Regions from separate parts of the Rhodoferax sp. GW821-FHT02C08 genome, predicted to be linked through region 2. Evidence: predicted binding sites of a transcription regulator. Region 2 holds the regulator's gene; the other holds the start of a gene.

Region 1 (7,206 bases), on a different contig from region 2:
GCCCGCGACCACCGATGTACCGTCGGCATTCTTGGGGTGGCGCAGTACGCCGGGCGCGTGGCATACCGTCGCCACCGGCTTGCCGGCGGCCAGCATGGCCTCGATCAGGGCGATGGATGTGGCGTCTTCGGCCAGGTCCCACAGCGGGCCGTGGCCACCGGGGTAGAACACCGCGTCATAGTCGGCGGCCGATAGGCTGGCGAGTTTGTGGGTGCTGGCCAGCACGGCCTGGGCGGCGGCATCGGCCTTGAAGCGTTCGGTGGCCGGGGTCTGCGCGCTGGGGTCGTCGCTCTTGGGGTCCAGCGGGGGCTGGCCGCCCAGGGGTGAGACCAGGGTGACGTCCACGCCCGCGTCCTTGAAGACGTAGTAGGGCGCAGCGAATTCTTCCAGCCAGAAGCCGGTCTTGCGGCCAGTGTTGCCGAGTTGGTCGTGCGAGGTCAGCACCATCAGAATTTTGCTCATCTTGTTTCCTTGTATTGGTGGGGTGGAGTTAGTCGTTGGCCACGCGGATGACCAGCTTGCCGAAGTTCTTGCCTTCCAGCAGGCCTATGAAGGCATCGGGGGCGTTTTCCAGGCCGTCCACGACGTGCTCCTTGAACTTGACCTTGCCGGCAGCCAGCCAGGGGCCCATGTCCTTGGCGAACTCGGGGTAGCGGTGGCCGTAGTCGTCGAAGATGATGAAGCCCTGCATGCGGATGCGCTTGGTCAGCACCGTGCGCATCAGGCGGCTGCTGCGGTCCGGGCCGCTGGGCAGCTCGGTGGCGTTGTACTGGGCGATCAGGCCGCACAGCGGCACGCGGGCCTTGTTGTTCAGCAGCGGCAGCACGGCGTCGAACACCTTGCCGCCCACGTTCTCGAAGTACACGTCGATGCCCTGGGGGCAGGCCGCGGCTAGTTGGGCGGCCAGGTCGGGGCTGTGGTGGTCTATGCAGGCGTCAAAGCCCAGTTCTTCCACGGCCCAGCGGCATTTTTCTGCGCCGCCGGCGATTCCCACTACGCGGCAGCCCTTGAGCTTGGCGATCTGGCCCACGGTGGCGCCTACCGGGCCGGTGGCGGCGGCCACCACCACTGTTTCACCGGGCTGGGGCTGGCCAATGTCCAGCAGGCCCATGTAGGCGGTAAAACCGGGCATGCCTAGGATGCCCAGGGCGTAGGAGGGCGGTGCCAGTTTCGGGTCCAGCTTGGTCAGGCCCTTGCCGTCGGACACGGCGTAATCCTGCCAGCCGGTATAGGCCAGCACCCAGTCGCCCTCGGCAAAGCCGGGGTGTTGGCTGGTTTGCACGCGGCAGACGGTGGCGCCGACCATGGTGGCACCTACGGCCACCGGTGCGGCATAGCTGGGCGCATCGCTCATGCGGCCGCGCATATACGGGTCCAGCGACAGGTAGACCGTGCGCAGCAGCACCTGGCCCGGGCCGGCCACGGGTACGGGGCCGCTGGCCAGGTGGAAGTTGGCGGCGGTGGGCGCGCCGTGTGGGCGGGATGCCAGCTGGATTTGGCGGTTGGCAGTGGTGGTTTGGTTCATGTTCTGGGTTCTCCGGGTGGGGGTTACAGTGCGGCTTCCAGGATACGGCGGCTGATGGCGGGCGTGATGTCACCGTGTTCGCTGAGCTGGGTCATGCCGTGGTCCTGCAGCTGCTGCACCACGGTATCGATGGCGTCCGCGCCCAGGCCGTAGCCGCTCAGGCGGGTGGCGATGCCCATGCGCTCGAAGAAGTTGCGGGTCTGGGCGATGGCGGCGGTGATGCGTTCATCGTCCGTGCCGGTGTGTATGCCCCAAACGCGCTCGCCATACTGCAGCAGCTTGTCGCGCTTTTGCACGCGGCGCTCTTCCAGCATGGCAGGCAGCACGATGGCCAGGGTGCGGGCGTGGTCGATGTTGTGCAGGGCGGTCAGCTCGTGGCCCACCATGTGGGTGGCCCAGTCTTGCGGCACGCCGGCGCCGATGAGTCCGTTGAGTGCCAGGGTGGCGGCCCACATCAGGCTGGCGCGGTCGTCGTACACCGGTGTGGGTGCTGCCAGCAGGCGCGGGCCGATCTCCACCAGGGTCTGCAGCAGGCCTTCGGCAAACCGGTCTTGCACCGGCGCGTTGACCGGGTAGGTCAGGTACTGCTCCACGGTGTGGACGAAGGCGTCGACCACGCCATTGGCCAGTTGCTGGGGCGGCAAGGTGTAGGTCTTGGTCGGGTCCAGCACCGAGAACAGCGGGAACACCTTGGCGCTGCGGAAGGGCAGCTTGGCACCGACGTCGCGCCGGGTGATGACGCCGCCGTTGTTCATCTCCGAGCCGGTGGCGGGCAGGGTCAGCACCGCGCCAAAGGGCAGGGCCTGGCCGATGTTGCGGCCGCGCTGCAGCAGGATGTCCCAGGCATCGCCTTCGAACAGGGCCGCAGCGGCGATGAACTTGGTGGCGTCAATTACCGAGCCGCCGCCCACGGCCAGCAGGAAGTCGAAGCCCTCGGCCCGGATGCGGGCCACGGCCTGCAGGGCGGTATCAAAGCTGGGGTTGGGCTCGATGCCGGCAAACGTGCTGTGCTGGCGCGTGCCCAGGGCCTGGCGCACTTCGGCCAGGGTGCCGGTTTTTTCGGCGCTGGCGCCGCCGACCAGGATCAGCACCTTGGCGCTGGCGGGCACCAGCTTGGCGAGGTCGGCAATGCGGTCCTTGCCAAAGACGATGTGGGTGGGGTTGTGGAAGTCAAAGTTCAGCATGGGGGTTCCTTGTTTGTAGAACGAATGGTTTTAAATAGACCGGTCGGCTAGTTGGGTCGGCGAAAAAAATGATGGACATGCATGGCTCAGGCGGTGCGTGGGCCCAGCAGCAGTTCGGTGCTGCGGGTGGCTTGGTCAAACGCGCTGCCGTCGCGGCGCAGCTTGGACAGGAGGCTGGCGCCCAGCCATAGCGCGTACAGGGTTTCGGCGGTGCTGGGGGCGTCCAGGCTGGCGGGCACGGAGCCGTCCAGCCGGGCTTCTTCCAGGCACAGGGCCAGGCGTTTTTGTACGCCGTCGGTGCCTTCGCGCAGGGTCTTACGCATGGGCTCAGAGATGTCGGCCACTTCGGCGCTGAGCTTGACGATCAGGCATTTGGGGCTGGACGCAGGCTCTGTGCTGTCGCCCACGCCGCATTGCGTGACGTTCCAGTACGACCAGTAGCGCATCAGCCGGGCACGTGCCGGCGTGCCGTCGGGTCGCAGCAACGCGTCCAGCTGCTGCAGATAGCGCTCGATATAGCGCGCCAGCAGCACCTCGCCAAAGCGTTCCTTGGAGCTGAAGTAATGGTAGAACGAGCCCTTGGGCACGCCCGCGCTGGCCAGTATCTCGGCCAGGCCCACGCCCACGAATCCCTTGCTGGAGATCAGGCGTTCTCCGCAGTCGAGGATCTGGTTACGGGTGGGGGAGGCGTCGGCAAGCATGGGTTGGATTGTGGATCAAGTAGACCAGTCGTCTGGTTTGGGCGCATGAAAAACCCGCCATAGAGGCGGGTTTTAGTGGAAGGCTTTTGCTATGAAATATGTAGCTTCTTGCGTAGGTAGATATTGGGCGGATTCAATCCCAAGTGCAACACGAGGGTCATTGGATAGTAGCGTGCTGGGGATGGTGTTTGAGCAAGAAGTCGCGATAGACCTCGATAGGCGAATGCGCATTCAAGGTCTTACGCGGACGGTTGTTGATCTCGTCGGCAATCGCATCGAGTTGCTCCTGGGTCACTTCAGACAGATCCATGCCCTTGGGCAGATACTGGCGCACCAGGCCATTGGTGTTCTCGTTGGTACCGCGTTGCCAAGGGCTGTGGGGATCGCAGAAGTACACCGCAATACCGGTATTGGCGCTCAGCTCCTTGTGGCGGGCCATCTCGCTGCCCTGGTCATAGGTCATGCTGTGGCGCATAGGCTGGGCAATGGAGCGCAGCTTGTCTGTAAAAGCCTGCAACACGTTGGCCGCACAGCCGGGCTTGGGGTGGGGCAGGTGCACCAGAATCAGCAAACGCGAGGAACGCTCCACCAGCGTGCCCACGGCACTGGCATTGGCCTGGCCCTTGATCAAGTCCCCTTCCCAGTGGCCGGGAAAGAGCCGGTCGTTCACCTCCGGCGGGCGCACATGGATGCTGAGCATGTCCGCGATGCGGGCCCGCCGCTGCGTGCCTCGGGTGCGTGGCATGCGCTTGGAGCGCGCATAGCGCAAGCAGGCAATCAGCTCTTTGCGCAGCTCGCCTCGGGGCTAGGCGTAGATGGCGTTGTAGATGGTTTCAGAGGACACGCGTTGCGTCCCCTCCAGAGGGAATTGACGGGCCAGGTAAAGGGATATCTGTTCAGGAGACCATTTGCGTTTGAGGAGTGAGCAGACCTGAACAAACAAAGCCCCAGTGTGGACAAGTTTAGGTGCTGGACGCGAGCGCTTGCGCCTGCGGGTGCAGCGCTGCTGGGCAAAGGTGCCACTGTAAGCGGCCACAGGTGCATTGCGCTCAATCTCGCGGCTGACGGTAGAGGGCGAACGGTGCAGCATGCGGGCAATGGCGCGGATGCTAAAGCCTTGCTCTCGGTACTGCGCCAGCGCGATGCGTTCGTCTGGCTGCAGTTGCTGGTACTGGCGGGGTTTTGTCATTTCTGCACCTTAGTTGAATAAGGTGTTGCACTTCAGATTTGAGTCCGCCTTGCGCTAGAGGCCTGTTTCGTTCCTAGTGGATGAACTTCACCGCCGCAATCGCCAGCCAGCCCAGCACAAAGTTCAGCACCACCAGGTTGTGGATTTGGCCGGCGGCGCGCGCGGCGGTGGGCCATTCGGCGGCGGCTACAGCGCGCTTGAACTTGGCAAAGCCGGCAAAGTAGATATGGCCAAACACCAGCACCATCAGCAGGCCCAGGCCGGCCATCAGGCTCCAGCCCAGGGGCAGACCCGCACCGGCGGCGCGGGCGGCCTTCATGCTGCTGCCATACATATGGCCGCCAGTGGACAGCAGAAGCACGATGGCGCCCAGTACCAGGCGGAAGAAGCGCTGCATCACCTGCACCATCAGCCGGGCGCGCGGCTGGGCCTCCATGGCGACCAGGGCGGCGGGGCGCAGGGCGAACAGCATGAAGGTCATGCCACCCATCCAGACGATGGCGGCCACTAAATGGAGAAAGGCAAAGGCTTCAAACAACATGGCGGTATCTCGTGGGGGAAAGCTGCATTGTGACCGCCTCCGGTCCCTGGGCCCACGGCATGCTGCTAAATCTATAGCTGCCAGCGCAGGATCTATCTGCGCTAGCGCCGGTTTTTATCCTGAAACTCAGGCGTAGGTGTTGAGCTGGGTGCCCAGGCTGCCTGAGGTGGCCAGTGTCGGTGCGGGTGCGGGCTGGGGCAGGGCGTCTAACAATGTCTGCGCGTTGCTTTCCTGTTGGTCCAGGGCTTTTTTCAGCACGCGGATGTTCAGGCTGTCGGACGCGGGGGCTTGTGCGGCGGCGGTGGCCGACTGCACGGCCGTGGTGTTGGCAATTCCCATGGTGCGGGTCTCCTGGCGGGGCGTAGAACGCGGTTCCTGGTTATCGGCGGTTTGCGGGCAGTCTGGAGTCGGGATTTCCCGTTTTTATGAAAAAAGGGCTGTGGCGTACGTATTAACTGCGCAATCAGCTATTGAATACATAGCAACTACCAGGCGGCCAGCGCCTGGAAAAGCTGCTGGCGCGTGGCTGGCGGGGCAAAGCTGGCTTCGATGGAGGTGCGGGCAATGGTGCGCAGGTCGGCGTCGGTCCAGCCAAACGCGGCCTGGCAGCGCTGGTATTCACCCACCAGGCTGGCGCCCAGCAGCGAGGGGTCGTCGGTGTTCAGTGAGACGCGTACGCCGGCTCGGTATAGCCGGTCTACCGGGTGCTCGGCCAGCGAGGGGTAAACGCCCAGCAGCAGATTCGAGCTGGGGCAGATGCCCAGCGGTATCTGCCGATCCACCAGCAGGGCCACCACGGAGGGGTCTTCAATGGCGCGCACGCCGTGGTCGATACGGTCCGCGCCCAGCAGCAAGATGGCGTCGCGCACGCCCTCGGCTCCACTGGATTCACCCGCATGCACGGTGCGCCGCAGGCCGGCGGCCCCGGCGCGCTGGAAGGCTTCGGCAAAGCGTGGGCCGGTGCGGCCGGCCGCGGCTTCGTTGCCGTCTATGGACAGGGCCACCACGCGCGGATGGCGCAGCGCTACCAACTGCTCCACCAACTGCACCGCCGCGTTGGCCGACTGGGTGCGCAGCAGGCTGATGCACAGATTCACCGGCGGCAGACCGTCCTGCTCGGCGGCGCTCAGCCCGGCGTCTATGGCGTCCAGCATGGCTGGCAGCCGGCCATGCCAGGCCTTCCAGTGGCTGGGGTTGACGATCAGGTCGGCATAGCCCGCGCCGTTGTCGGCCAAGCGCTGGCTGTAGGCATAGGCCAATTGGGCTAGGCGCTCGGGCGTGTCGGCCAGCCCGCAGGCCCAGTCCAGAAAGTGCAGAAAGTCGCCCAGGCCCTGGAAGGCAAATAGCTGATCTACCGGCCGTGGCAGCGTTACACCCGCCTGCTGTGCCCAACTTGCCAGCAAGGCGGGCTCGAAACAGCCCTCCAGGTGGGCATGTACCTCGGCCTTGGGCAGAGTGCGCAGGCGGTCTTGGGCGATGCTGGTGGGGACGGGAGACGTATGCATACGGCATCTTAGAGCGAGTTCAAAGTCTTTTGGGAGGCCCAAAAAAAGACTTTGAACAGGTTTCTAGCCGTGGAATACCCGCCTACTGAAGGACGGCGCAAGAGCAGGGGAGCCCCTAGAATGAATGTATTCAAAAGTAAGGAGTGCGCATGGAAGCTTCTTATGAAGAGTTGATCGCGCAGGTCTTCACATTGCAAACCACCTTGGACCATGTGGGCGCTTATGTCTATGCCAAGGATTTGCAGGGCCGCTACACCTATGCCAACAGCATGGTGTGCAAGCAGTTCCGCTGTCGCCTGGACGAGGTGGTGGGCGCTGCGGACGACAAGTTTTTCGATCTGACGGTCCACAACCAATTCATGGCCAATGACCGCCACGTCATCGCCACGGGAGAGAAGGTCGAATTGGAAGAGGTCACTCTGGCCAAGGGCCAGCAGCAGCCCACGATCTGCTGGTCCGTCAAGCTGCCGCTGCGCGCACCAAGTGGCGAGATCGTTGGTCTGTGCGGCATTTCTACCGACATCACCGAGCGTCGACGCCTGGAGAGTACGCTGATGGCCC
Region 2 (7,206 bases):
AGCGTGGCTTCATAGCGGACCGAGTTGTCCACAAAGTTGGCCCGTTCGCGGTCCAAGTCCACCGTGTTGTTGTCCAGATTGGGTTGGCTTTGCACGCTATAGCCCAGTTTCTGGCCGCCTCCAATGGTGCTGTCGCTCAATTCCGGCATGTCCATATGCCTGGCGTTGGTCTTGTTGCCAGTAACCAGGCTGGAGCTGGATGTGGCTGCCTCCATGGCGTCTTTGAACTTGAAGTCGCGCGCTACATAGCCAGGGGTATCTACGTTGGCGATATTGCTGGCGATGGCGCGCTGGCGCTCAGCGCGCAGCACCAATGCCTTGCTCTGGAAATCAAGCCCACCCACCATTTTGTCCAACATGCGACACCTCGCGTTTTCGCTAAAGCGAGACATCCGGTGCCATCCCGGCTCTCGCGTTGGGCAAATTATGAGAAAACTTGAGTCTTTTGAGCCCTGGAAGAAGCGGGTGATTTCTGGCCAGTTCCCGGCTTTGTCTTTGGGTGTGTTTGCCTATAGTTCCGCAAGTTGCGGACCGAATCGGCATGGTGTTCCGCGTGAAGCCAGTCGGGGCATGGAGGTGTTATGCAGTTTCTTTCTTCTCTGGTGGGCGTGCGCCGTGGCGTTGGCGCCGCTGTGGCGGCCTTGTTGTGGTCTGCAGGGGCTTATGCCCAGGTGGAATCGGAGGTGCTGAGCGTGGGGCAGCGCTGGGCCGAGTCTGCCGTGGCCCAGGTGCCAAGCGATGTGTCCGGGGGCGGTACGTCGTTGCGCATGGAAGTGGTCGTGGGGGCGCTGGATACGCGCTTGCGTTTGGCTCCGTGCGCCAAGGTGGAGCCTTACCTCCCAGCCGGTACCCGTCTATGGGGTAAAAGTCGCATAGGCTTGCGCTGTCTGGACGGGGTGACCCGCTGGAATGTTTTTTTGCCGGTGACCGTGAAGGCTTTCGGCCCGGCCTGGATCGCAAAATCGAATGTCAATGCGGGCGCCGTGCTGACGATGGCCGACGCCATGGCTGCAGAGGTGGACTGGGCGGACGATGTTTCGCCGGTTGCTGCCCTGCCTGAACAGTGGGTGGGTCAGATCGCAACGCGCTCTTGGGGTGCAGGGCAGGTAATACGCCAATCCATGCTGAAGCCGGCCCAGGTGTTCCAGGCAGGTACACAAATCCGGGTTTTGGCCCAAGGCGCGGGCTTTCAGGTGACTTCGGATGGCCAGGCCATGACAGCCGGTGTGGTGGGTCAGGTGGCCCGCGTGCGGATGGATAGTGGGCGGGTGATGTCTGGAATGGTGCTGGACGCCCGTACCGTTCGGATTGAAATGTAACAAGATCAGCTTTTTTACGCCGACTACTGTTTTTAGGGCTAAAGATAATGCGGATTCTGCCGAAACCATTGCTACGATGCTTCACGTTTGAGGCGGTTGGAGAGTGTGATGAAAATTGGAACAGGACAAGAGCTACCGGGAGCGGTTGGTTCTGCCAGCCTCAAAAAGGCCGAGCAGGACAAAAGCGCTGCGCCCGCCAGCATTGCGCAGCAGAGCGCCCAGACGGCGCCCTCGACAGGCGCATCCGTGTCCGTTTCCACCTTGGCTCGCACCCTGGAAACAGCCGACCGCGGCGTGAGTTCCGACTTCGACAGCAAGAAGGTGGCCGAATTGCGGGCTGCCATCAAGAACGGGACTTTCAAGGTCGATCCGGAGGCGATTGCAGACAAATTGCTCTCCAATGCCCAGGAAATGCTCAGCGTCACCTCCAAGTAAGCGCTTATTCGCTGTCTTTTCATCTGGGGCAATAACCATGTTTGCATCCCGTCTGGAAAACAGTTTGTCCCAGGTTGAACAATTGCTGGAAGATGTTTCGGCTGCCTTGTTGTCTGGCGAGCCTCTGGTTTTGGAGTCCGCCAGTTCTGCATTGAGGCAGGCAGTGGTGGGGCTGTCAGGTTTGTTGCAAGGCCCTGCAGCTTCAGCCCGTCTGGATCAGATGCTGCGTCAGCGGTTGGCGCGGGTTTCGCTCACGTTGTCCCAGCAGCGCTCTAATTTATTGCGCCGGGCCGTGGTGGTGGACCGAGCTTTGGCTGCGGTGTTACCCCAGGCAGCACAAGCGCAGACCTATGGCAACGGCGCAAAGGCATCAACTTACCGAGGTGGTGCGGCCCGTATATATGCGGCCATGGCAACCTGAGTGCTTCTTGCGTCCATTAAAAAAGCCGCCCCATCAGGAGCGGCTTTTTTAATGGGGCCTAGATAGTCAAGTCAGCGTTAGTGGCTGCGCATTTTGGCCCGTAGGCGGGCAATTGACTGGCTATGCAGTTGGCAGACGCGAGACTCCGTGATCTCCAGCACTGCTGCGATTTCCTTCAAATTCAGATCGCTTTCGTAATACATGCTCATGATGTATTGCTCGCGTTCGGGTAAGGTCTTGATGGCTTCCACCAGCGATTCGCGCAGTCGGTGATCGCGCAACAAGTGCAGCGGGTCTGCTGTTTCATCGGCTACATGGCGGTCCAGGAAGCTGGCTTCGTCATCACCCCCGCCGGTCATGTCCTCCAAATAGACCAGTTGGGTGCCGCGTACCTTGCCCAGCAGGCTTTGGTATTCGGGCAGCGAGAGTTCGAGCTCGGCCGCAATTTCGGATTCCATGGGGCCGCGCCCCAGCCTTTGTTCCAGCTTTTGAACGGCCCGTTCTATGTCTTTCTGGCTTTTGCGCGATCCACGCGACATCCAGTCGCTGTCGCGCAGTTCATCAATCATGGCTCCGCGTATGCGTTGCGTGGCGAAGGTCTCAAACTGCACGCCCTGGGCGACTTCGTAGCGGGTCAAGGCTTCAGACAGGCCGATCATGCCGACCTGTATCAGGTCGTCGAGCTCGATATTCGGTGGCAACTTGGCGATCATGTGGTGCGCCAGCCGCCGAACCAGGGGCACATACTGGCGAATCATGTGTTCGCGGTCCATGTGGCCTTTGGCGGTATACATCAGTGGGCTCCCATGACGGAGGTGCCTGAAACCCATGGTTTGTTGCGCGGTGCCATGGACAAACCTTGCACGACCGGGGCGGCATTGGCCATGAGACGCAGTACGAGGCTATGCACATCGTCCCATACGGGTTTATGTTGCTGGAAGGAGCGCACCGTCATGAATTCGGTATTGCAGCCCAGGTATATCTGGGCGCATTTCTGCAGTACCCGGCCCGTGGTTCTTGCCAGGTTTTCGGCGCGTTGTATAGGAGAGGTGATGACCGGCACAATAATGGGTAACAGCCGCGCTTGCAGCAACAGATTCTTGATATTTTTATAGGCTTCCAGCACGGATTCTCGCAGCGAAGTGACTGCCAGCAGGGGGCGCACCTCGCTATTTATCAGCAGCGCAGTCAGTAAGGGGGCCGCCCCATACAGTACGACGACGTCGCAGTTTCTAAACAAGTGGCCCAATGGCTGCAAAGGCATGGGGTGTTCCTGGCTGGCAAGCTGTGCCAGGCGACTCAACCCTAGCCGGGCTGGCACGATGTGCAGCGGCAAACTGGGAGCCGGTGCGTCCTCCAGCCAGTGTGCGCTATCCAACAGGTTCTGTAAACCAGGGTTGTCTTCCGATTCCTGGGTGGTGGCGTCCAGCACGGTTACGCGGTATTGCAACTCTTGCAAGGCGCCACAAACTTGCCACAGTAGCGGCAGTTCGGTGGACGCATCTCCCTGGCTGACCATGGCGATCACGCTCCAAGCGGCCTTGGGCGTCCATCGCCGCAAGCTTTCGCCCTGATCAGCGCAGGATTCAAGCATGTACCCGTTCCTTGCGGTCGGGTTCGGACTGGCCGGGCGAGAAGAAGAAGTTCAAGTCCAGTGCCTTGGGATCGAATGCCGATTTGCTTGACGAGCGCATGGATGCCCGCACCAGCTTTTTGGCGTCGGCTGCTTCCCAGTCTTCCGGCACGCGCTGGCCGTTGCACACTCCGCGCAACACCAATTGGTGGCGGATGATGGCGTCCAGTGCGGGGCCTAGTTTGGCGGCTTCGTCTACCTTGGACAGAATGGCTTGCTGTATGCCGCGCGTCTTGAAGGAGGTGAGTACCTCGTCCAGCGTATCGCCATGGCCGCCGGCATTTACCACCAGCAAGCGGTTGACTCCGGGCAGGTCCAGCACGTCCAGCATGTCGCGCTTGCGCGGGTCTCTGGGCGCCAATCCCGTGGTGTCGATAAGCACCATTTTTTTGTTGCTCAGCAAGCCCAGCAGATCCTGCAGTGCGGCGCGGTCATGGGCCAGGTGGGCGACTACTCCCAACATGCGTCCGTATGCCCGTAATTGCTCGTGGGCGGCGATGCGGTAGGTGTCGAGGGTAATCAGTCCAACGCTGTTGGTGCCGTACATACGTACGCATTGCGCGGCCAGCTTGGCTGCGGTGGTGGTTTTGCCCACACCGGTGGCGCCCACCAGTGCATACACGCCGCCTTCTTGCACCATGGATTGGCCGCTTGCGTCGGTGTGCAAATTGCGCTCCAGTACGTCCATCAGCCAGCGAACGGCTTCTGCGGCCGTGGCTTCTTCGGGCAGGCGCTCAATGACGGCTCGCGCCAGGGTGGGCGAGTAGCCAGCCCGGATGAGCTTCAACATCAGGTTCGACTGGATTGGATCGCTGTTGGCCTTGCCCAGCCAGGCCATGGTGTTGAAGCGCTCTTCAATCAGGTCTTTCATGGACTGCAGTTCGTCCACGATGCCTTTGGAGTTGATGACGGCAGATGCCTGGGTTGCTTTCGGCTTGCTGAACGCAGGCGTCGACAGGGGGACTGCGTGGTTGGCCCGCGGTGCTGGTGCTGCCGCTGGCTTGGGCGGCTCCATTTGCGTGCGGTGGATTGATTTTGGAGGCAAGCCCTCGTCATTGGGGCCGCTGACGGTTTCATGCCGGCGGCGCAGCATGCGCTCGCGCACATAGTCTTGGAACGACAGTGTGCTCATTGCCAGCTGTTCTGTGTCTTCCTGTACCGGGATTTGCGCCATGGCCTGTGTTGCGGCAGAGTTGGCCGCAGCTGGCAGGATTTGGGCGGGCCGACCTAAAGACTCAGCCACTTTGTCCAATCCAGACAAGGCGTCTTCGGCGGTTGCCACTACTTCCACGCCGTTGGGTGTGGGGCGGTTCGACAGTATCAGTGTGCCGTCCCCAAAGACTGCACGGGCCTTCGCCAATGCTTCGCGGGATGTTGCGGCGTGAAAGCGTTGGATGTTCATGTCAGTGCACCTTTAAGAATCGGGCCAATGCGGATGGTGTGTGTTTCGGGAATTTCGCTGTGTGCCAGCACCTGCAGGCGGGGGGCGACGCGGCGGACCAATCGGGAGATGGCATTGCGAATCTGGTCCGGGACCAGCAGGCAGGCGGGAACACCCAGCTCTTCTTGTTGCATGGCGACGTCTGCCACGTTGCGGGTCAGCAAGTCGGCAACACCGGGGTCCAGCGCCGGGCCGGCTGCGTTGCCCAGGGCTTGCACCAGCATGCGCTCCAGGCCTGGTTCGATGGCGATGACATTGAGCTCGCGGGTAGGGCCGTAGATCTGTTGCACGATCGCTGGCGACAACGCAATGCGCACGCGGCGAGCCAAGTCCGCCGGGTCTTGTGTATTGCCGGCATGTTCGGCCAGGCATTCGACTATGGTGCGTATATCGCGGATGTGCACAGACTCTTCCAGCAGTAGCTGCAAGACTTTCTGGAACGTGGCGATAGACACCATTTTGGGAACCACCTCTTCGATCAATTTGGGAGCCAGTTTGCTGACATGTTCGACCAGCTGCTGCGTCTCTGTGCGGCTTAGCAACCGGGCCGCCTGCACTTGCATCAAGTGTGACAAATGTGTGGCCATCACGGTTTCCGAATCAACCACGGTAAAACCTGCCATTTGTGCGGCTTCCTTTTGCCGTTCGTCGATCCAGTGGGCGGGCAGTCCAAAGGCCGGATCGGTGGTGGCTGTGCCTATCAGCGGCGTGGTGATGCCGCCTGGGTTGATCGCCAGGTGCATGCCGGGGAAGGCTTCCCCTTCTCCCACCACCACACCACGCAGAGTGATGCGGTAGGCGCTGGGTTTGAGCTCCAGGTTGTCGCGGACGTGTACGGGCGGTGGCAAGAAGCCCACTTCTTGGGCGAATTTGCGTCTGACCCCCTTGATGCGGGTCAGCAGGTCGCCGGGGCGGGTTTTATCTACCAGAGTGATGAGCCGATAGCCCAGCTCCAGACCCAGCAGGTCTACCGGCTGCAGGTCGTCCCAGGTGGCTTCGCCGTCCGTGGGAGGCGGGCCGACGATCAAGGTTGAGTCTTGCGGGACGGGTCGATGGGCAATGGCCCAGGCCATGTAGCCCAGCACGGCCGCCATCGACAGGAAGACGGTGTGCGGCATATTGGGAATGATGCCCATGAACGCCAGAATGCCCGCGGTAATACCCAGTACGCGTGGCGAGTCGAATAGCTGTTGAATGATCTGCTTGCCGATGTCATCGTCCTTGCCCACCCGCGACACCACCATGGCTGCGGCAATGGAGATCAGCAGGCCAGGGATTTGCGCCACCAGCGCATCGCCTACGGCCAGCAAGATGTAGGTATCGGCTGCCTTGGAGGCGGTCAGTCCGTGCTGCAGCACGCCGATGGTGAAGCCGCCTACGATGTTGATCAGCAAGATCAAAATGCCTGCGATGGCATCGCCGCGCACAAACTTGGAGGCACCGTCCATGGAGCCGAAGAAGTCGGCTTCTTCGCCCACTTCGGCGCGGCGGCGCTTGGCTTCTTTTTCGTTGATCAAGCCTGCGTTCAGGTCGGCGTCAACGGCCATTTGCTTGCCGGGCATGGCGTCCAGGGTAAAGCGAGCGGACACTTCCGCAATACGCTCGGAGCCCTTGGTCACAACGACAAAGTTGATCACCACCAGGATGGCGAACACGATCAAGCCCACCGCAAAGTTGCCACCGATCAGAAAGTGCCCAAAGGCCTCGATCACCGCGCCGGCTGCGCCTGCGCCGGTGTGGCCCTCGAGCAGTACCACCCGGGTGGATGCCACGTTGAGCGACAGCCGCATCAAGGTGGTGAGCAGCAGCACCGAGGGGAATGCCGCAAAGTCCAATGGCCGCGTCATGTAGGCTGCAACCATCATCACCATCAGTGCCACGGCAATATTGATGGTAAAGAAGGTGTCCAACAGCCATGCGGGCATGGGCAGCACCATCATGGCAAGTATGGTTACCA

What was found. The regulator FliA, encoded in region 2, starts transcription of late flagellar genes. The targets are predictions, from matches to a motif close to CTAAAGTTTNNNNNNNNNNNGCCGNTA.
Region 1: the regulator FliA is predicted to act here: its motif matches at 5,521-5,547, upstream of AC07VY_RS15860 (YjfB family protein).

The regions. Positions count from the first base shown of each region.
Region 1 is NZ_JBWKVR010000012.1:94,475-101,680, reverse strand. Features, by position in the region: gene AC07VY_RS15890 (type 1 glutamine amidotransferase domain-containing protein) at 1-462, opposite strand, end outside; gene curA (NADPH-dependent curcumin/dihydrocurcumin reductase) at 491-1,525, opposite strand; gene AC07VY_RS15880 (iron-containing alcohol dehydrogenase) at 1,549-2,709, opposite strand; gene AC07VY_RS15875 (TetR/AcrR family transcriptional regulator) at 2,796-3,410, opposite strand; partial or broken gene AC07VY_RS15870 (IS30 family transposase) at 3,568-4,599, opposite strand; gene AC07VY_RS15865 (CopD family protein) at 4,673-5,140, opposite strand; gene AC07VY_RS15860 (YjfB family protein) at 5,267-5,479, opposite strand; gene add (adenosine deaminase) at 5,626-6,645, opposite strand; gene AC07VY_RS15850 (sensor domain-containing diguanylate cyclase) at 6,795-7,206, shown strand, end outside.
Region 2 is NZ_JBWKVR010000014.1:93,104-100,309, forward strand. Features, by position in the region: gene flgB (flagellar basal body rod protein FlgB) at 1-359, opposite strand, end outside; gene flgA (flagellar basal body P-ring formation chaperone FlgA) at 582-1,319, shown strand; gene flgM (flagellar biosynthesis anti-sigma factor FlgM) at 1,428-1,754, shown strand; gene AC07VY_RS17400 (hypothetical protein) at 1,792-2,175, shown strand; gene AC07VY_RS17405 (RNA polymerase sigma factor FliA) at 2,253-2,969, opposite strand; gene AC07VY_RS17410 (P-loop NTPase family protein) at 2,969-3,769, opposite strand; gene flhF (flagellar biosynthesis GTPase FlhF) at 3,762-5,210, opposite strand; gene flhA (flagellar biosynthesis protein FlhA) at 5,207-7,206, opposite strand, start outside.